2 regions of the Bradyrhizobium sp. USDA 4451 genome follow, and region 1 is predicted to be linked to the other one. Evidence: riboswitches for the same ligand, from Rfam matches in the RefSeq annotation. Region 1 holds a riboswitch; the other holds the start of a gene.
The links. A riboswitch is a leader RNA that binds a small molecule or an ion and turns the genes downstream of it on or off. The one in region 1 is predicted to bind glycine.
Positions count from the first base shown of each region.

Region 2: another riboswitch for glycine. It lies ahead of ACVMB0_RS31175 (D-amino acid dehydrogenase); the one in region 1 lies ahead of gcvT (glycine cleavage system aminomethyltransferase GcvT).

Region 1 covers NZ_JBTRCH010000001.1:6,821,764-6,831,440, forward strand. The annotation lists gene alaS (alanine--tRNA ligase) at 1-1,827, opposite strand, end outside; glycine riboswitch at 2,028-2,120, shown strand; gene gcvT (glycine cleavage system aminomethyltransferase GcvT) at 2,263-3,408, shown strand; gene gcvH (glycine cleavage system protein GcvH) at 3,422-3,787, shown strand; gene gcvP (aminomethyl-transferring glycine dehydrogenase) at 3,944-6,817, shown strand; gene ACVMB0_RS31975 (acyl-CoA thioesterase) at 6,953-7,390, shown strand; gene recA (recombinase RecA) at 7,534-8,622, opposite strand; gene ACVMB0_RS31985 (hypothetical protein) at 9,482-9,677, shown strand, end outside.
Region 2 covers NZ_JBTRCH010000001.1:6,661,409-6,671,085, reverse strand. The annotation lists gene ACVMB0_RS31195 (M81 family metallopeptidase) at 1-439, opposite strand, end outside; gene ACVMB0_RS31190 (ABC transporter ATP-binding protein) at 803-2,452, opposite strand; gene ACVMB0_RS31185 (ABC transporter permease) at 2,630-3,517, opposite strand; gene ACVMB0_RS31180 (ABC transporter permease) at 3,521-4,462, opposite strand; gene ACVMB0_RS31175 (D-amino acid dehydrogenase) at 4,622-5,983, opposite strand; glycine riboswitch at 6,053-6,168, opposite strand; glycine riboswitch at 6,172-6,278, opposite strand; gene ACVMB0_RS31170 (M20/M25/M40 family metallo-hydrolase) at 6,364-7,494, opposite strand; gene ACVMB0_RS31165 (ABC transporter substrate-binding protein) at 7,761-9,380, shown strand; gene ACVMB0_RS31160 (hypothetical protein) at 9,442-9,677, opposite strand, start outside.

The sequences.
Region 1 (9,677 bases):
GAGCTCTTCCGGCGTGATCGGCTTCGGATGCACGAAATCGAAGCGCAGGCGATCGGGCGCGACCAGCGAGCCGCGCTGGGCGATGTGATCGCCGAGCACCTGGCGCAGCGCCTCATGCAACAGATGGGTCGCCGAGTGGTTGGCGCGGATCGCCGAGCGGCGCGCGTGGTCGACCTCGAGCTGCAGCGCGGTGCCGGCCTTCAGCGTGCCCTGCTCCACCGTGCCGACATGCACGAACAGATCGCCGGCCTTCTTCTGCATGTCGGTGACGCGGAACTTGACGCCCTCGCCGGTGAGCACGCCGATGTCGCCGACCTGACCGCCGGACTCCGCATAGAACGGGGTCTGGTTCAGCACGATCGCGCCGCTCTCGCCGGCCTTGAGGCCATCGACCTCGGCGCCGTCCTTGACCAGCGCCGTCACCACGCCTTCCGCGCTCTCGGTCTCATAGCCGAGGAATTCGGTCGCGCCGAGCTTCTCGCGCAGCGGGAACCAAATGGTCTCGGTCGCCGCCTCGCCGGAGCCGGCCCAGGAGGCGCGCGCCTTCTCGCGCTGGCGCTCCATCGCGTCGGTGAACGCCGCCTGGTCGACGCTGATGCCGCGCGACTTCAGCGCGTCCTGCGTCAGGTCGAGCGGGAAACCATAGGTATCGTACAGCGTGAACGCGGTGTCGCCGTCGAACATGTCGCCCTTCTTGAGGCCGGCGCTCTTCTCGTCGAGGATCGACAGTCCGCGCACCAGCGTCTTGCGAAATCGGGTCTCTTCGAGCTGCAGCGTCTCCTCGATCAGCTTTTCCGCGCGCACCAGGTCCGGATAGGCCTGGCCCATCTCGCGGACCAGCGCCCAGACCAGGCGATGCATCAGCGGCTCGCTGGCGCCCAGGAGCTGCGCGTGGCGCATCGCGCGGCGCATGATCCGGCGCAGCACGTAGCCGCGGCCCTCGTTCGACGGCAGCACGCCATCGGCGATCAGGAACGCCGACGAGCGCAGATGGTCGGCGATGACGCGATACGATGCGACGTTCTGCGCGTTCGGCCCATGGCCGAGCGCCGACGAGGCTGCGTCGATCAGATGGCGGAACAGATCGGTCTCGAACACGCTCTCGACGCCCTGCAGGATGCAGGCCATGCGCTCGAGGCCCATGCCGGTGTCGATCGAGGGACGCGGCAGCGCCACGCGCTCCTCCTTCGTCACCTGCTCGTACTGCATGAACACCAGATTCCAGAACTCGAGGAAGCGATCGCCGTCCTCCTCGGGGCTACCCGGAGGTCCGCCCCAGATGTGCTCGCCGCGATCGATGAAGATCTCGGAGCACGGACCGCAGGGACCGGTATCGCCCATCGCCCAGAAATTGTCCGAGGTCGGGATGCGGATGATGCGGTCGTCCGAGAAGCCCGCGATCTTCTTCCAGTAGCCGGCCGCCTCGTCGTCGGTGTGATAGACCGTGACGAGCAGCTTGTCCTTCTTCAGCCCGAAATCCCTGGTGATCAGATTCCAGGCGAGCTCGATCGCGCGCTCCTTGAAGTAGTCGCCGAACGAGAAGTTGCCGAGCATCTCGAAGAAGGTGAGATGGCGCGCGGTGTAGCCGACATTGTCGAGGTCGTTATGCTTGCCGCCGGCGCGCACGCATTTCTGCGACGTCGTGGCGCGCTGATAGCTGCGCTTCTCGACGCCGGTGAAGACGTTCTTGAACTGCACCATGCCGGCATTGGTGAACATCAGGGTCGGGTCGTTGCGCGGCACCAGCGGCGACGAGGCCACGATCTCGTGGCCGTTCTCCTTGAAGAAGTTCAGAAATGTCGACCTGATGTCGTTGACGCTGCTCATGTTCATCCAATCGGAAAAAGGGGCCGGCCAGCCGCAAAAAGGCGTCATTTTCCGGCCGAACGCTTTTAGACATTGCCAGCTGCGGTGTCCAGAAACTGTGCAGCCGGATCATGGGCTTGCCGCAACAGCACAAAGCCCGTTGATAGTCGTCCGGGTGCGTTGACAGCCTTGGCGGGGCCGTGTTTTGGTCCTACCTGTAAGTAGTCACGTCGGGAGAGACCGGCCCTGTCCTGGGCCGGCGCCGAAGGAGCAACCGCCCCGGAAACTCTCAGGCAAAAGGACCGCGTGACGTCTGACATCTGGAAAGAGGCGCTGGGGTTCTCCCCGATTGCGTCCGCCGACGGGATAATACTCTCAGGCACAGCGACAGATGGGGCTTTCTGCAGGTTTCTCAAGGGGAAATAGGTCCCCGGCGGGAACCGCGAGGGCCCTGTGATGCTTGTGCGCGAAACTTCCCCGCTGAAACAGACCCCGCTGCACGCGCTGCATCTGGCGCGCGGCGCCAAGATGGTGCCGTTCGCCGGCTATGACATGCCGGTGCAATACACGGCCGGTGTGCTCAGGGAGCACCTGCACACCCGCAAGGATGCCGGCCTGTTCGACGTGTCCCACATGGGACAGCTCGTGCTGAAGGCCAAATCCGGCAAGGTCGCAGACGCGGCGCTCGCGCTGGAGAAGCTGGTGCCGCAGGACATCGTCGGCATCGCGCCGGGACGGCAGCGCTACGCGCAATTCACCAACAAGGACGGCGGCCTGCTCGACGATTTGATGGTGGCGAATTTCGGCGATCATCTATTCCTGGTGGTCAACGCCGCCTGCAAGGACGCGGACGAGGCGCATCTGCGCGCGAATCTTTCCGACAGCTGCGAGATCGTGTCGCTGGCCGACCGCGCGCTGATCGCGCTGCAGGGGCCGAAAGCGGAAGCGGCACTGGCAAAGCTTTGTCCAGATGTCAGTTCGATGAAATTCATGGACGCCGGCCCGCGCCGCGTCGCCGAGATCGACTGCTTCGTCTCGCGCTCCGGTTACACCGGCGAGGACGGCTTTGAGATTTCAGTACCCGCGGACAAGGCGGAAGCCCTGGTCACCGCGCTGCTCGACAATCCCGACGTGCTGCCGATCGGGCTTGGCGCGCGCGACAGCCTGCGGCTCGAAGCCGGGCTCTGCCTCTACGGACATGACATTGACACCACCACCACGCCGGTCGAAGGCGCGCTGGAATGGTCGGTGCAGAAGGTCCGCCGCAGCGGCGGCGCCCGCGCCGGCGGCTTTCCCGGCGCCGACAAGATCCTCGCGCAATTCGCTGATGGCGCCACTCGCCGCCGCGTCGGCCTGCGGCCCGATGGCCGTGCGCCGGTGCGCGAAGGCGCAGCGCTGTTCGCCGACGCCACCTCGCCCGAGCCGATCGGCAAGGTGACCTCGGGCGGCTTCGGCCCGAGCCTCAATGCACCGGTCGCGATGGGCTATCTGCCGACCGCCCTTTCCGCGCTCGGCACCACCGTTTTCGCCGAAGTGCGTGGCCAGCGGCTGCCGCTGAAAGTCGCCGCCACGCCCTTCGTCCCCAATACCTACAAACGCTGAAGGATCGATCCCCATGACGACGCTGTACACGTCCGACCACGAATGGCTCCGCATCGAGGGCGATGTCGCCACGATCGGGATTACCGATTATGCGCAATCGCAGCTCGGCGACGTGGTGTTCGTCGAACTGCCCAAGATCGGCCGCAGCCTGAAAAAGGCCGAGGCCGCCGCCGTCGTCGAATCCGTCAAGGCCGCCTCCGACGTCTATGCGCCGATCACCGGCGAAGTGGTCGAGGTCAACGAGGCGCTCACGGCCGATCCCGCGCTGGTCAATTCGGATGCCGGCGGCAAGGCCTGGTTCTTCAAGCTGAAGATATCAGACAAGGGCGAACTCGGCGGCCTGATGGATGAAGCCGCCTACGCCGCGCACACCGCCTGAGAGAATGAAGCAGATTGCGACCACACACTCCCTGTCATCGCCCGACTTGATCGGGCGACCCAGTACGCCGCGCCTCCTCAGCTTGAACGCTGATGCCTCGGCGTACTGGATACCCCGCTTTCGCGGGGTATGACGGCTGACAACGAGGACCCCGTCATGAACGCGCCCTTCAAGCCGATCAACGAAGCCGCCACCGATTTCGTCCGCCGCCACATCGGACCGTCACCGCGCGACGTCAACGCGATGCTGGAGACGGTCGGCGCCGCGAGCCTGCAGGCGCTGATGAATGAGACGCTGCCGGCGTCGATCCGGCAGAAGGCGCCGCTCGACCTCGGCCGGGCGCTGAGCGAAACCGAGGCGCTCGCGCATATGAGCGAGCTCGCCGCGCAGAACCAGGTGTTCACGTCACTGATCGGCCAGGGCTATTCCGGCACCATCCTGCCCGCGGTGATCCAGCGCAATGTCCTGGAGAACCCGGCCTGGTACACCGCCTATACACCGTACCAGCCGGAGATCAGCCAGGGCCGGCTGGAAGCGCTGTTCAACTTCCAGACCATGATCTGCGACCTCACCGGGCTCGACGTCGCCAACGCCTCGCTGCTCGACGAGGCGACCGCCGCCGCCGAAGCGATGGCGCTCGCCGAGCGCCACTCGCAGGTGAAAGCAAAGGTATTCTTCGTCGACAAGGAGGTGCATCCGCAGACGCTTGCCGTGATGCGCACGCGCGCGGCCCCCTTGGGCTGGGCGCTGGTCGTCGGCGATCCCCTCACCGAGCTCGACAAGGCCGACGTGCTCGGCGCGCTATTGCAATATCCGGGAACGTCGGGCGCGGTACGCGACCTCCGGCCTGCGATCGCATCGCTGCGTGCCAAGGGCGCGCTGGCGGTCGTGGCCGCCGACCTGCTGTCGCTGACGCTGCTGACCTCGCCCGGCGAGCTCGGCGCCGACATCGCGGTCGGCTCGGCGCAGCGGTTCGGCGTGCCGATGGGCTATGGCGGACCGCACGCCGCCTACATGGCGGTGCGCGACACGCTGAAGCGCTCGCTGCCCGGCCGCATCGTCGGGCTGTCAGTGGATTCGCGCGGGCTACCCGCCTATCGCCTGGCGCTGCAAACCCGCGAGCAGCATATCCGCCGCGAGAAGGCGACCTCCAACATCTGCACCGCGCAGGTGCTGCTCGCCGTGATCGCCTCAATGTATGCGGTCTATCACGGCCCCGAGGGCCTGACCCATATCGCACGCGGCGTGCATCGCCGCGCCACCGTGCTGGCCGCAGGCCTGCGCAAGCTCGGCTTTACGCCGACCAGCGAGGCGTTCTTCGACACCGTAACGGTCGAGGCCGGCGCCAGGCAGATCGAGATCGTCACCCGCGCGCAGGCGGAGCGGATCAATCTGCGCATCGGTACGACCACGCTCGGCATCGCGCTCGACGAGACCACGACGCCGGAGACCGTCGAGGCGGTGTGGCGCGTGTTCGGCGGCAAGCTCAGCTTTGCCGAGATCGAAGCGGCGGCGCACGAGGCGCTGCCGAAGGAGCTGCGGCGCACCAGCGCCTTCCTCACCCACCCGGTGTTCAACACGCATCGCTCGGAGACCGAACTGCTGCGCTACATGCGCAAGCTCAGCGATCGCGACCTCGCGCTCGACCGCGCGATGATCCCGCTCGGCTCCTGCACGATGAAGCTCAACGCCACCACCGAGATGATCCCGCTGACCTGGCCGGCGTTCGGCAATCTGCATCCGTTCGCGCCAGCGGATCAGGCCAAGGGCTATCACGCGCTGTTCAAGCGGCTGGAGCAGTGGCTGTGCGACATCACCGGCTATGACGCGGTGTCGTTGCAGCCGAACTCCGGGGCGCAGGGCGAATATGCCGGGTTGCTGGCGATCCGGGGCTATCACCTCGCGCGCGGCGAGCCGCACCGCAAGGTGTGCTTGATCCCCTCCTCCGCGCACGGCACCAATCCGGCCTCGGCCGCGATGGTCGGCATGGATGTCGTGGTGGTGGCGTGCGACGCGCGCGGCGACGTCGACGTCAATGACCTCCGCGCCAAGGCGGAGAAGCATTCGGCCAATCTCGCCGCCGTGATGATCACCTATCCGTCGACCCACGGCGTGTTCGAGGAGCATATCCGCGAGATCTGCGACATCGTGCATGCGCATGGCGGTCAGGTTTATCTCGACGGCGCCAACATGAATGCGCAGGTCGGGCTGTCGCGGCCCGGCGATTACGGCGCCGATGTCAGTCATCTCAACCTGCACAAGACCTTCTGCATCCCGCATGGCGGCGGCGGCCCCGGCATGGGCCCGATCGGCGTCAAGGCGCATCTCGCGCCCTATCTACCGGGTCATCCCGCAACCGACGGCGCGAATGCGCACGCCATCGGCCCGGTGTCAGCCGCGCCGTTCGGCTCGGCGTCGATCCTGACCATCTCCTACATCTACATCCTGATGATGGGCGGCGAAGGCCTCACCCGCGCCACCGAGGTCGCGATCCTCAACGCCAATTACATCGCCGCACGGCTGCAGCCGCACTTTCCGGTGCTGTATCGCAACGAGCGCGGCCGTGTCGCGCATGAGTGCATCGTCGACCCGCGCGGGCTGAAGACGAGCAGCGGCGTCACCGTCGACGACATCGCCAAGCGGCTGATCGACTACGGCTTCCACGCGCCGACCATGAGCTTCCCGGTGGCGGGCACGCTGATGATCGAGCCGACCGAATCAGAATCCAAGTTCGAGATCGACCGCTTCTGCGATGCCATGATCGCGATCCGCAACGAAATTGCGGAGGTCGAGAAGGGCCGCTGGACCATCGACGCCTCGCCGCTGCGCCACGCCCCGCACACCGTGCACGACATCGCCGACGATGTGTGGGAGCGGGCCTACACCCGCGCCGAGGGCTGCTTCCCCGCGGGCGTGTCGCGGTCCGACAAATACTGGAGCCCGGTCGGGCGCGTCGACAATGTCTACGGCGATCGCAATCTGGTGTGCTCGTGCCCGCCGGTCGAGGATTACGCGCAGGCGGCGGAATAGCGCGGGCAACGATCAAGGATGGGCAGAGCCAACGGGCGCGGCTCCGTTGGCTCTGCCCATCCTGCAGCCCGGTTTTCATAAGGCGCGCTTGTCCGTGGGCGAACGACGGCGAGCAACGCCGCGGCAGGAGGAAGCATGCGCGAGGACTTCTGGTTTCAGTTCCCGTTTCGCGTCCGCTATTCCGAGGTCGACGCGCAGGCCGTGGTGTTCAACGCCCACTACCTCACCTATTTCGATACCGCGATCACCGAGTACTTCCGCGCGCTCGGCTACGACTATCTCGGCGAGGTGGCGCGGACTGGCATCGACTTCCACACCGTGAAATCGGTCGTCGAGTACAAGGCGCCGATCCGCTTCGACGAGGACATCGAAGTCTGCGTCCGCGTCGCGCGGATCGGCCGCTCCTCGATCAACCTTGCGCTCGCGATCTTCGCCAAGGGCTCCGAGGATTTGCGCGCCACCGGCGAGATCATCTGGGTCGCGACCGATCAGAAGACCCATCAGTCGGTCGCCGTGACGGACGACTTGCGGGCGCTGATCGCGAGCCGGGAAAAGGCGCTGGCACAGGGATAAGCACGGGCAGATACCGGATCAGCAGATCAAGATCCGACGCCCGCTCCGCTCCCGTTCAACACCAAAACCAAACAGGCGCCGAAGACGTCGGCAACTCAACGTCCTCAGCGCCCGCTTGCAGCGAAATCTTGGAGCTTTAAAGCTTACTCCTCCGTCGGCTCCTCGCCGTCGGCGTCGCGCTCGGGCGTGCCGGCGAGGATCTGCTCGGAGATCAGGCCGGAATTCTGCCGGATCGCGGCTTCGATCTTGGTGGTGATATCGGGGTTGGCGCGCAGGAACGCCTTCGAATTCTCGCGTCCCTGGCCGAGCCGCTGGCTGTCATAGGAGAACCAGGCACCCGATTTCTCGACGAGGCCGGCCTTGACGCCGAGGTCGAGGATCTCGCCCATCTTGGAGACGCCCTCGCCGTACATGATGTCGAACTCGACCTGCTTGAAGGGCGGCGCCAGCTTGTTCTTCACCACCTTGACGCGGGTGGTGTTGCCGACCACCTCGTCACGCTCCTTGATCGCGCCGATGCGGCGGATGTCGAGGCGGACCGAGGCATAGAACTTCAGCGCGTTGCCGCCGGTGGTGGTTTCGGGCGAACCGTACATCACGCCGATCTTCATACGGATCTGGTTGATGAAGATCACCATCGTATTCGACTTGTTGATCGAGGCGGTGAGCTTGCGCAGCGCCTGGCTCATCAGGCGGGCCTGCAGGCCGGGCAGCGCGTCGCCCATCTCACCCTCGAGCTCGGCCTTCGGCACCAGCGCCGCGACTGAATCGACCACCAGCACGTCGACCGCACCGGAGCGCACCAGCGTGTCGCAGATTTCCAGCGCCTGCTCGCCGGTGTCCGGCTGCGAGATCAGGAGCTCGTCGATGTTGACGCCGAGCTTGCGCGCATAGACCGGATCGAGCGCATGTTCGGCGTCGATGAAGGCGCAGATGCCGCCCTTCTTCTGGCCTTCCGCCACCGTGTGCAGCGCCAGCGTGGTTTTCCCTGAGGATTCCGGCCCGTAGATCTCGACGATGCGCCCCTTCGGCAGGCCGCCGACGCCGAGCGCGATATCGAGCCCGAGCGACCCCGAGGACACCGTCTCGACATCCATCGAGCGGTCGTTCTTGCCGAGCTTCATCACCGAGCCCTTGCCGAACTGACGCTCGATCTGGGAGAGCGCGGCTGAGAGGGCCTTGGACTTGTCCATGGAGGATCCTTCGACGATACGCAGTGCAGTGGCGGACATTTGGGATGTGCTCCTTATGGCGGGGATTCGCTAGCGGGACAAACGGGCGATGAGGTCGAAAGGAATGCCTTGTTGATAGGAAACCTCGTACCACGTTTGTTCTATGTTCGCAATATGTTCTTTCGGACGGGTAAGCGCCGGATGCCGTCAGGGCACTGTCTCCGGGGTTGATTTCCGAAGTGTCCTGGCGCGGATTAAGCGAACGGAAACCGAGGCTTGGTTGATGTTCTCGGTAGGACTACTGAGGCGATAGAGTAAATGTTCTGGCCCCATCATTTTCCATGGGACGCCATCTGTTCTGGCCGTGAAAGCGATCGCGAGATCGCGCCTCCGCACGCGGCGGCCCCCTCTCACAGACATTGTCCGGCCTCTTTCGGGCCAGCGCTTTTCGTGGCCATCGCCCCCGTGTCACAACCTGCGCACCGGCCGTAGCTAGTCGTCGAACTCCTGCCCGCCGCGATCCGTAGTTCTCCGGGCAAGAACAAAGTTCCGGATGGCATGCCACCCAAGCACGTCCGAAAAATAGTTGCACTATCAAGATGTTACACACGCGCCGACCATGGTCTGGCACAATCTGCATACTACCTTGGTACCCCTCCTGACGCCCAAAAAAACTACGTAGCCTTCGCGGAAGACTCAGCTTGCGCCAGTGTTCGTAACGTTGGCCTGCCCGGCAATGCAGCCGGGGCGCTGCGCAGCGGCGACACCGTCCAGCCGACGGATCGGTCCGCCCGCAGGGTCTGCGACGCCGCCCGGACGGGCATTTTATCTCATATTAACGTTTGACGATTGTTAGAGATTAATACAACCTATGGTTTTAGGTATCGATGATTGCCTTTGATTCGCGGGATTGTTCCAGATGATCCACAGGGGCATCGAATTCACCATCACCCAGCTGATAGCCGGGGTCTGGACATGGCGCTTCCAGATCGGGGATCGGGTCTTCACAGGCAAGACCGAGGCGAAACTCGACTTGCTGGCGGTCCGCCGCGTCCAGCTGCGGATCGACCGCGAGCTGAACAACCTCGGGCGCGAACAGAGCCGCGGCCGCAGCG
Region 2 (9,677 bases), 160 kb from region 1:
CATGCAGATCGAGGCTCGCAACCAGCGGAACGTCCTTGCCGATCGCCTTGCGCACGCGGGCGAGGATTTCGCCTTCGCCGTCGTCATAGTGCTCGGTCACCATGGCGCCGTGCAGGTCGAGATAGACGCCATCGATCGGCCCGGCAGCGACGATGCCGTCGACCATGTCCTTGACGATCCGCTCGAAGGCATCCTTCGTCACATGTGCCGACGGGGTCGCGCCGGTCGCAATCGTCGGCACCAGCTCCCAGCCATTGGCTTCCGCCGCCTCGACAAAGCCGGCGAGGCCGGCATTGATGTTGCGCATCACCTTGAGCACCTCGGCGCCGCGCGTCATCGACGGCCAGCCGCCGCCATGCACGAAGTCGTCATAGGTTGCCTTCGTCGGTGCGAAGGTGTTGGTCTCGTGCAGGAAGCCGCCAACGGCAATGCGGGTCATCAAGTTGGTCTCGATACGTTTCTTCGATCAAGGTGCGACTGGAATGGTTCGCACCACGATCCGGTCTCGTTGGTTGGAGCGCGATCTTTCGGGAAAACCAGTGCCCACCTTCCAGGTCATGCTCTCGCGCGCGACGTTAAGCGTGTCGTCGCGCCAAGCGCAAGCCGCGGAGCACTGCCGGATTTGCATGCCCTCAGCGCAGTCCGTCATTGCGAGCGGAGCGCCGTGGTAGCCCGGATGAAGCGAAGCGCAATCGGGGGACCTGCGCGCCGGATCGATCGCCCCGGATTTCGCGGAGCCTGTCATCGGGCGCGCGTTCGCGCGACCCGTTGGCTCCATCCGGGCTACGGGACAATTACAGACCTAGGCCGTTGCCACAATGGCTTCCGAAACGGGACGGAAGTTCGCAAAATCCCAGCCGCGGCCCGGCGCCGCATCGAGCAGCGCGCGGGTATAGGCCTGCTGCGGATTGGTCAGCACCTCCGCGGCCGGTCCCTGTTCCACGACGCGGCCACGCTGCATCACGGCGACGTCGTCGCAGATCTGGGCGGCGACGCGCAAATCATGCGTGATGAACAGCAGCGCGATGCCCAGCCGCCGCTGGATTTCGTCGAGCAGCTCCAGAACCTGCGCCTGCACGGAGACGTCGAGTGCGGACACCGCTTCGTCCGCCACCAGCACGTCGGGATCGAGCGCCAGCGCACGTGCGATCGCGATGCGCTGGCGCTGGCCGCCGGAGAACTGGTGCGGGTAGCGCGAGATCGCGTCGGGCGGCAAATGGACCAGCTCGAGCAGCTCGCGGGCCCGTGCCAGCGCATCCTTGCGCGGCATGCCGTAATTGATCGGGCCCTCCGCGATGCTCTCGCCGACGGTGACGCGCGGATTGAGCGAGCGGTAGGGGTCCTGGAAGATGATCTGGATCTTCTGGCGATGCGGCTGCAACAGCCGCCGCGACAGCTCGGAGATCTCGCGGCCGGCAAGCCGCACGCCGCCCGAGGTCGGGTCGATCAGGCGGACGATGCAGCGCGCCACCGTGGATTTTCCGGAGCCGCTTTCGCCGACGATGCCGAGCGTGCGGCCCTTGCGCAGCGTCAGCGTGACGTTGCTGGCGGCGGCGACCTCGCGGGCCTTGCCGTACAGCGAGCGCTCCCGGTAGACCTTGCTGAGCTCGTTGGCTTCCAGCACCACCGGCTCTTTCGTGTCGGGGCGTGGCGCACGCGGCACGAGGCTCGGCACCGAGGACAGGAGGTTGCGGGTGTACTCCATCTTCGGCGTGCGCAGCACCTCCTGCAGCGGGCCGGTCTCGACCAGCCTTCCGTGGCGCATCACCGCGACGCGGTCGGCGATCTCCGCCACCACGCCCATGTCGTGGGTGATGAACAGAACAGCGGTGCCGTGATCGCGTTGCAGGTCGCGGATCAGCGTGAGGATCTGCTTCTGGGTAGTAACGTCGAGTGCCGTGGTCGGCTCGTCGGCGATCAGGAGCTTCGGTTCCAGAACCAGCGCCATCGCGATCATGATGCGCTGGCGCTGACCGCCGGAGAGGCGGTGAGGGTAGGAGGAGAAGATGCGCTGCACGTCCGGCAGCCGCACATGCTCCATCATTGCCAAAATCTTCTGGCGCCGCGCGCGGGCGTCGAGATCGGTATGAGCGCGCAGCACCTCGTCGATCTGGCGTCCGACCGGCACGACAGGATTGAGCGCGGTCATCGGCTCCTGGAAGATCATCGCCATCCGCGTGGCGCGCAACTGGCGCAGCCGCCGGTCGGTGGCGGTCAGCAGCTCCTCGCCGACCAGTTTGACGCTGCCGCCCGACGGCACCAGCGTGCCCTTCTGCAACAGGCCCATCGTGGTCAGGGAGGTCACCGACTTGCCCGAGCCGCTTTCGCCGACCAGGCACAGCGTCTCGCCCTCGTGCACCCTTAGCGAGAGGTCGTCGATGATGCGGTGCGCATCCGCCTTGCGGCCGAGGCCGACGACGAGGTTGTTGATGTCGAGGACGACGTTGGTCATGTCAGGCTCTCTTGGCGCGGCTGCGAGGAGCGAAGCAGCGGGAACTATCCAATGTCATTCCGGGATGGTGCGCCAGCACCAGACCCGGAATCTCGAGATTCCCCGATGCGCACTGCGCATCTGAGGTTCGACGCTTCGCATCGCCCCGGAATGACGGCTTCAGAAGCGCTGAAGCCGTCACTTGCCCTCACGCTGCTTCATGCGGGGATCGAGCGCGTCGCGGGCGGCATCGCCGATCAGGTTGATGCTGAGAATGGCGATCGAGAGCAGCAGCCCCGGCCAGAAGATCAGCGACGGCTTGACCTGGAAGAAGGCGCGGCCCTCGGCCATGATGTTGCCCCAGGTCGGGGTTTCCGGCGAGATGCCGGCGCCGAGGAACGACAGGATCGCCTCGGTCAGGATCGCGGATGCGCAGACATAGGTGCCTTGCACGATCAGCGGCGCGATCGTGTTCGGCATCAGATGCCGCCACATGATCTTGGGCAGGCTGGAGCCGAGCGAGATCGCGGCCTCGACATAGGGCTCCTCGCGTGCGGTCAGCACCACCGAGCGCACCAGCCGCGCCACCCGCGGGATCTCGGGGATGGTGATCGCGACCATCACGGTCCAGATGCTGGCGCCGGACAGCGACACCACGGCGATCGCAAGCAGGATGGCGGGGATCGCCATCAGGCCGTCCATCACGCGCATCATCACCGCATCGACCCAGCGGAAGAAGCCGGCGACCAGGCCGATCAGGAGCCCGACGACGATCGAGCAGACCGCGGCGCCGAGCCCGATCACCAGCGAGATCCGTGCGCCGTAGATGATGCGCGACAGCAGGTCGCGTCCATAGGCATCGGTGCCGAGCAGATATTGCGCGCTCGACGGCTTCAGCCGCTGCGCCGGCGTCAGCAGCAGCGGATCATGCGGCGCAAGGAGCGGCGCGAAGATCGCCATCAGGATGATGAGGGCAAGGCAGATCGTCGCAACCGCGATGATCGGCGTCGAGGTCAGGAAGCCGAACTTGACGCGGAACGGCCGGGTGACGGGAATCGAGGCTTCGGGAAGGGTTTCGATCGCCATTGCTCAGTACCGGATACGAGGATCGAGCAGGGTGTAGGCGACGTCGATCAAGAGATTGACTGCGACATAGATGCCCGACGTCAACAGGATCATCGCCTGGATCACCGGATAGTCGCGCGCCAGCACCGCGTCGACGGTGAGACGGCCGATGCCGGGCAGGTTGAACACGCTCTCGGTGACGACGACGCCGGAGATCAAGAGCGCGAAGCCGGAGCCGATCACGGTGATGACCGGGACCGCGGCGTTGCGCAGCGCATGGCGCAGCAGCACGCCGGTCTCGCCGATACCCTTGGCGCGCGCGGTGCGCACGTAATCTTCGCCGAGCACATCGAGCATCGAGGCCCGCGTCATGCGCGCGATCAGCGCGACATAGATGAAGGAGAGGGTGCAGGTCGGCAGGATGATGCGCTCGAAGAACGGACCGAAGCCGGCCGAGATGCTCTTGAAGCCTTGCACCGGGACCCAGCGCAGATCGATCGCGAACACCTGGATCAGCACATAGCCGATCACGAACACCGGCACCGAGAAACCGAGCACCGACAGCCCCATCACGCAGCGGTCGATCCAGGTGCCGTGCTTCCACGCCGCGATCACGCCGAGCGGCACCGCCACCAGGATCGAGAGGACGATGGTGGCGAGCGCGACAGAGATCGACGGCTCGAGCCGCGGAGCAATCATCTCCAGGATCGGCTTGTTCGAGATCAGCGAGACGCCGAGATCGCCATGCAGGAGCTTCGCGACCCAGGTGTAGAACTGGATGTAGATCGGCTCATTGAGGCCGAGCGAAGTGCGGATGCGTTCGAGCTGTTCCGGTGTCGCATTGTCGCCGGCGAGGATGGCGGCGGGGTCACCCGGCGTCAACCGCAGCAACAGGAACACGAACAGGGCCACCACGCCCATCACGGGAATGGCGGCGAGGATGCGGCGAAGCAGATATCCGAGCAAATTGGATCCGTTGGGTTGTGGTCGATGAAGTCCCCAGCGGGACTGTTGCACACCGGACCGTAGCACAGATGGTAGCCAACACGGGGTAGAAGTTGAGCAAGTCCCGTGCCATCGGCGCTGCGGTTTTTGCGATGCAGCTAATCAGTCCTGTCGGTGCGATTAGTCCTCCGATGACGTTCGAAGCAGTCCACTGGACGGTGGATTGATTTCAGCCTTGCGCGCGCTGGAAGCCACGCCGTCAAGCCCGGCACCGAACGCCGGCGCCATCGGCGGGGTATCGAGGTCGCGCCAATCGTCGATCGCGCCTGCGACCATCTGCGCCGTCGCGGCCGACAGGGTCCAGCCGAGATGACCGTGGCCGGTGTTGTAGAACACGCCCGGAATCCGTCCCGCGCGCACCACCGGCATCATGTTCGGCATCATCGGGCGCAGGGCCGCCCACGGTACGACTTTCGACGTATCGACCCCGGGGAAATGATGGCGCACCCAATCCACCAGCGGCTGGATGCGGTCGGCCCTGATATCGCGGTTGAAGCCGTTGAACTCGGCGGTGCCGGCGACGCGGAAGCGGTCGACGCCGAGCCGGCTGGTGACGATCTTGGCGGCTTCGTCGAGCAGACTGACGGTCGGCGCGGCGTCCCGGCTTTGCGGCGCATCGAGCTGCACCGTGATCGAATAGCCCTTGACCGGATAGACGTTGACGCGGTCGTTGAGCAGGCCCGCGAAGCGGCGGCTCGCCACGCCGGCGCAGATGACGATGCCGTCCGCCTGCAACGCGTGTCGCGTCGGGTGCTCGCCATCGTGCGACGCGGTTTCGTTCCAGCCGATGCGGAAGCCGTTGTCGCCGCGCGCGATCGTGTCGACGTCGGCTTCATGGATGAAGCTCGCGCCGCGGCGAGCGCAGGCGTCAGCAAGGCCGCGCGTGAATTTGTGGATATCGCCTGTGGCGTCCGACGGCGTGAAGAAGCCGCCATAGCAGGCCGTCTGCAGCGCGGGCTCGATGCTGCGTATCTCGTCCGCCGTCACCGGCCGGCGGTCGAGCCCGCCTTGCTGCAGCAAGGTGTTGACCTTGAGGCCCGCCTCGAAGCCGGCCTTGTCGTGATAGACGTGCAGGATGCCGCGGCGTTCGAGATCGAAGGCGATGTTCTCGCGCTCGGCGATCGAGAACAGATGCTTGCGCGCTTCGATGGCGAGTCGCGTGGTCTCGATGGTGTTGCTGCGATAGCGCGCGATGCCACCGACGAACTCGCCGATCCAGGAATATTTGTGCCAGCTCGGCTTCGGGTTCATCAGCAGCGGCGCGTCGCTTCTCAGCATCCAGCGCAGCCCCTTGAGAATGGTCGCCGCGCTGTTCCAGACTTCGGCGTTGCTGGCGGATAGCTGTCCGCCGTTGGCGAACGAGGTTTCCATCGCGGCGTAGCGGTGCCTGTCGAGCACAGTCACCTTGTAGCCGCGTTCGAGCAGGGCATAGGCCGTCGTCACGCCGGTGATGCCGGCGCCAATGATCGCAATGTGAGGCATGATGGTCTTCAGGCTCCCGTGTTGTTAGAGTCGCCGAACCACCGGTGAAACCGGGTGTTTCGACGCCCCATCTGTCACGGTACCTGAGAGCTTGATCCGCACCGGGCCGGGGCCCGGACGCGAACTATCCCCTTCGGTGGACGTCACGGCCCTTGATCTGCGGCCATGTCCGTCTCTCTCCAGATCGTCCTGACGATACAGTCCTTTTGCCTGAGAGTTTCCGGGGCGGTTGCTCCATCGGCGCCGAAGCTGACAACACGAATGTTGTCGCCTCGATCTCTCCCGCATCGTCGCGTTGGACGGCCGGACCGTAGGCGAAGCCTTAAAATTGGACAAGGCTAAATTTCGATCCGGCAGTGCCAACGTGTTGTGCAGTGCAATCAGTCCAGCGTCGCCAGCAGCGCCGCCATCAGGCGGCCGCGCTCGGCCAGGCTGTCGACCTCGATATGCTCGTTGAGCGTATGTGCATCGGCGCCGCGAACGCCGAGACCATCGAGCGTGGGGATGCCCATCGCACCGGTGAAGTTGCCGTCCGATCCACCGCCGGCGCTGCCGTGCGGAAGATCGAGGCCCATCCCGGCCGCAAGGCCCTTTGCCTTTTCGTATAGAGCCATGGTGCCGGCATCCGGCTCCCACACCGGGCGCGTGACGCCGCGCGTCACCTTGAAGGTTACGTCGTTGGCGGTGCCGGACAGCGCCAGCATGCGTTCGACGCCGCGATCGAGATCGGCCTGCCGCTTGGCCATGCTGAGCGCTTCGCCGGTGCAGGTCGTGGCGACGCAATTGACCCACTGGCCGCCATGCACGATGCCGACCGAGAAGGTGCAGTCCTCGGTGGTCATGCCGTCGATGGCGATGATTTGACGGGCCATTTCGCGGATCGCGGAGCGGCCGGAGGACAGCGTCGCGCCGGCATGGCTCGGCTTGCCGGTGGCTTCCAGATTGAAGCGCGCGATCGCGTAGCGGCCGGTGACGACACCGTTGTTCGGCCGGCCGGGCTCCGGCACCAGCACATATTTGTTGCGCGCGGCTTCCGCCTCGATGATGTCGCGCGTCGACGGTGTGCCGACCTCTTCATCGGGTGTGAACAGCACGGTGATCGGCAACGGCGTCGTGAAGGACGCGCGGGCCAATTGCCTGATGGCCTCGATCGACAGATAGTTGCCGCCCTTCATGTCGAAGATGCCGGGCCCGAAGCATTTGTTGCCTTCGCGGCGCCATTTGAGCTTCTCAATGGTGCCGACCGGGTGCACGGTGTCGAGATGGCCTGATATCAGGATGCCGGGCTGACCCTGCTTCGGATGCGGAAAGCGGGCGCGGACGCAGCCGGCAAAGCCCTGGCGTCCGGCGATGCGTTCGATCGTCGCACCCATGACCGCCATCTCGCGCGCGGCGAGATCGAGCATGCGCTCGACCGCAGCCGCGTCCCAGGTCGGGCTCTCGCATTCCACCCAGCTGCGCAGGCCCTGCAGCATCGCTTCGGAGTCAAAGGGGAGATTGGCGGGGTTCATCGTTGTTCTCTCTTGTTGTTCTGACGGCGCCGGCATCGCGCGGCGCTCACGAAAATCTCCGCCGACGATTTTGTAAAGCCAAAATCCGGCCCGCGGCCTCATTCGTTTGTGTACGTCCGATCCGGATCGAAACCGATTGACGCGCTTGGCGCTTGGTGCAAGTCTCGATTTCACAAGCCATACAGCATGTTAGTTCGCCTAAATAACGGACCGCATGCATAACGAATAAGCCGGCTTTGACCAGTTACACGTCAGGAGAGATTTGCATGTTCCCTATCTCGCGTTGGAAACGCCGCACGCTCGCGGCTGCGTTGTCGGCGCTTGCGCTGTCATTCGCACCGCAGGAATTGTCGTTTGCGCCGCAGGCGATGGCCGCGGACAAGACCATCACCGCGGTGATGCATTCGGACCTGCGCGTCATCGATCCGATTCTAACCACAGCCTATATCACGCGCGACCACGGCTACATGATCTACGACACGCTGCTGGCGACGGATGCCAACTTCAAGATCCAGCCGCAGATGGCGGACTGGAAGGTCTCCGACGACAAGCTCACCTACACGTTCACGCTGCGCGACGGCCTGAAGTGGCACGATGGAGCGCCGGTGACGGCCGAAGACTGCGTCGCTTCGCTGAAGCGCTGGGCCAAGGTCGACGGCATGGGCCAGAAGCTGATGGACTTCACGGCGAGCATCGAAGCCACCGACGCAAAGACGATCACGCTGAAGCTGAAGGAACCCTACGGCCTCGTGCTGGAGTCGATCGGCAAGCCGTCGTCGCGCGTCGCGTTCATGATGCCGAAGCGGCTGGCCGAAACGCCGCCGGACAAGCCGATTCCGGAGCAGATCGGTTCGGGCCCTTTCAAGTTCGTGCAGGCTGAATTCCAGCCGGGCGTGAAGGCGGTCTACGTCAAGAACAAGGATTACGTGCCGCGTAAGGAGCCGGCAAGCTGGACCGCGGGCGGCAAGGTGGTGAAGGTCGACCGCGTCGAGTGGGTCACGATGGCCGACGCCCAGACCGCGATGAATGCGCTGCAGTCCGGCGATATTGATTTCCTGGAGAACCCGTCGCTTGACACGCTATCGGTCCTGGAAGCCGACAAGGACATCAAGATCGATACGCTGAACAAGGCCGGTTTCCAGACGCTGGGCCGCATGAACTTCCTCTACCCGCCCTTCGACAACATCAAGGTTCGCCAGGCGGCACTGTTGGCGATCAACCAGAAGCAGGTGCTCGACGCGCTGATCGGCAATCCCAAATATTACAAGACCTGCGTCGCGTTCTTCATCTGTGATACTCCGTTCGCGACCGATGTCGGCGGCGAGACGTTGTTGAAGGGCGGCGACATGGCGGCGGCCAAGAAGGCGCTCGCCGAGTCGGGCTATGACGGCACGCCCGTCGTCATCATGGCGCCCGGCGACGTCACCACGCTCAAGGCGCAGCCGATTGTCGTCGCCCAGCAGCTGCGCGACGCCGGCTTCAAAGTCGACCTGCAAGCGACCGACTGGCAGACTGTCGTGACCCGCCGCGCCAGCCAGAAGCCGCCGAAGGAGGGCGGCTGGAACATGTTCTTCACCAACTGGGTCAGCGCCGACGTCTCCAACCCGATCGCCAATCTCTCGATTGGCGGGCAGGGCAAGAATGGCGGCTGGTTCGGCTGGGCCGAGGACGCCAAGATCGAGAAGCTGAAGGATGCCTTCGTTCGCGCGTCTTCGCTCGACGAGCAGAAGAAGATCGCGGCCGATATTCAGAAGGAAGCCTACGAGCAGGTCATCTACATTCCGCTCGGCCAGTATCAGGGACCGAGCGCCTGGCGGAAGTCGCTGACCGGCGTGCTCGACGGCCCGGCAACGCCGATCTTCTGGAACATCGACAAGTCCGAGTAAGCCTCGGCTCGACGCAAAACAAATGGCCGGGGCTCGTCCCGGCCATTTTTCTTTGCGACAGCTAATTGGCGTGGCCTGATCTCACGCCGCTCGGACTGGACAAGCTGGTGAGCTGCGTCTGCCCGGTGCCGGCGCCGTTGATCCAGACTGCGGCCCCCGCGGCAAGTGCCAGCAATCCGTACACCATGATCACGCCGCGAATCCATCGCCGGTAGATCGCGCGCTCGTCGGGCGTTGCGTCACGGAATTGCTGTACATTGAGCCCGTTGCTGCAATGGGCCGCGTCGTCACCGTGTT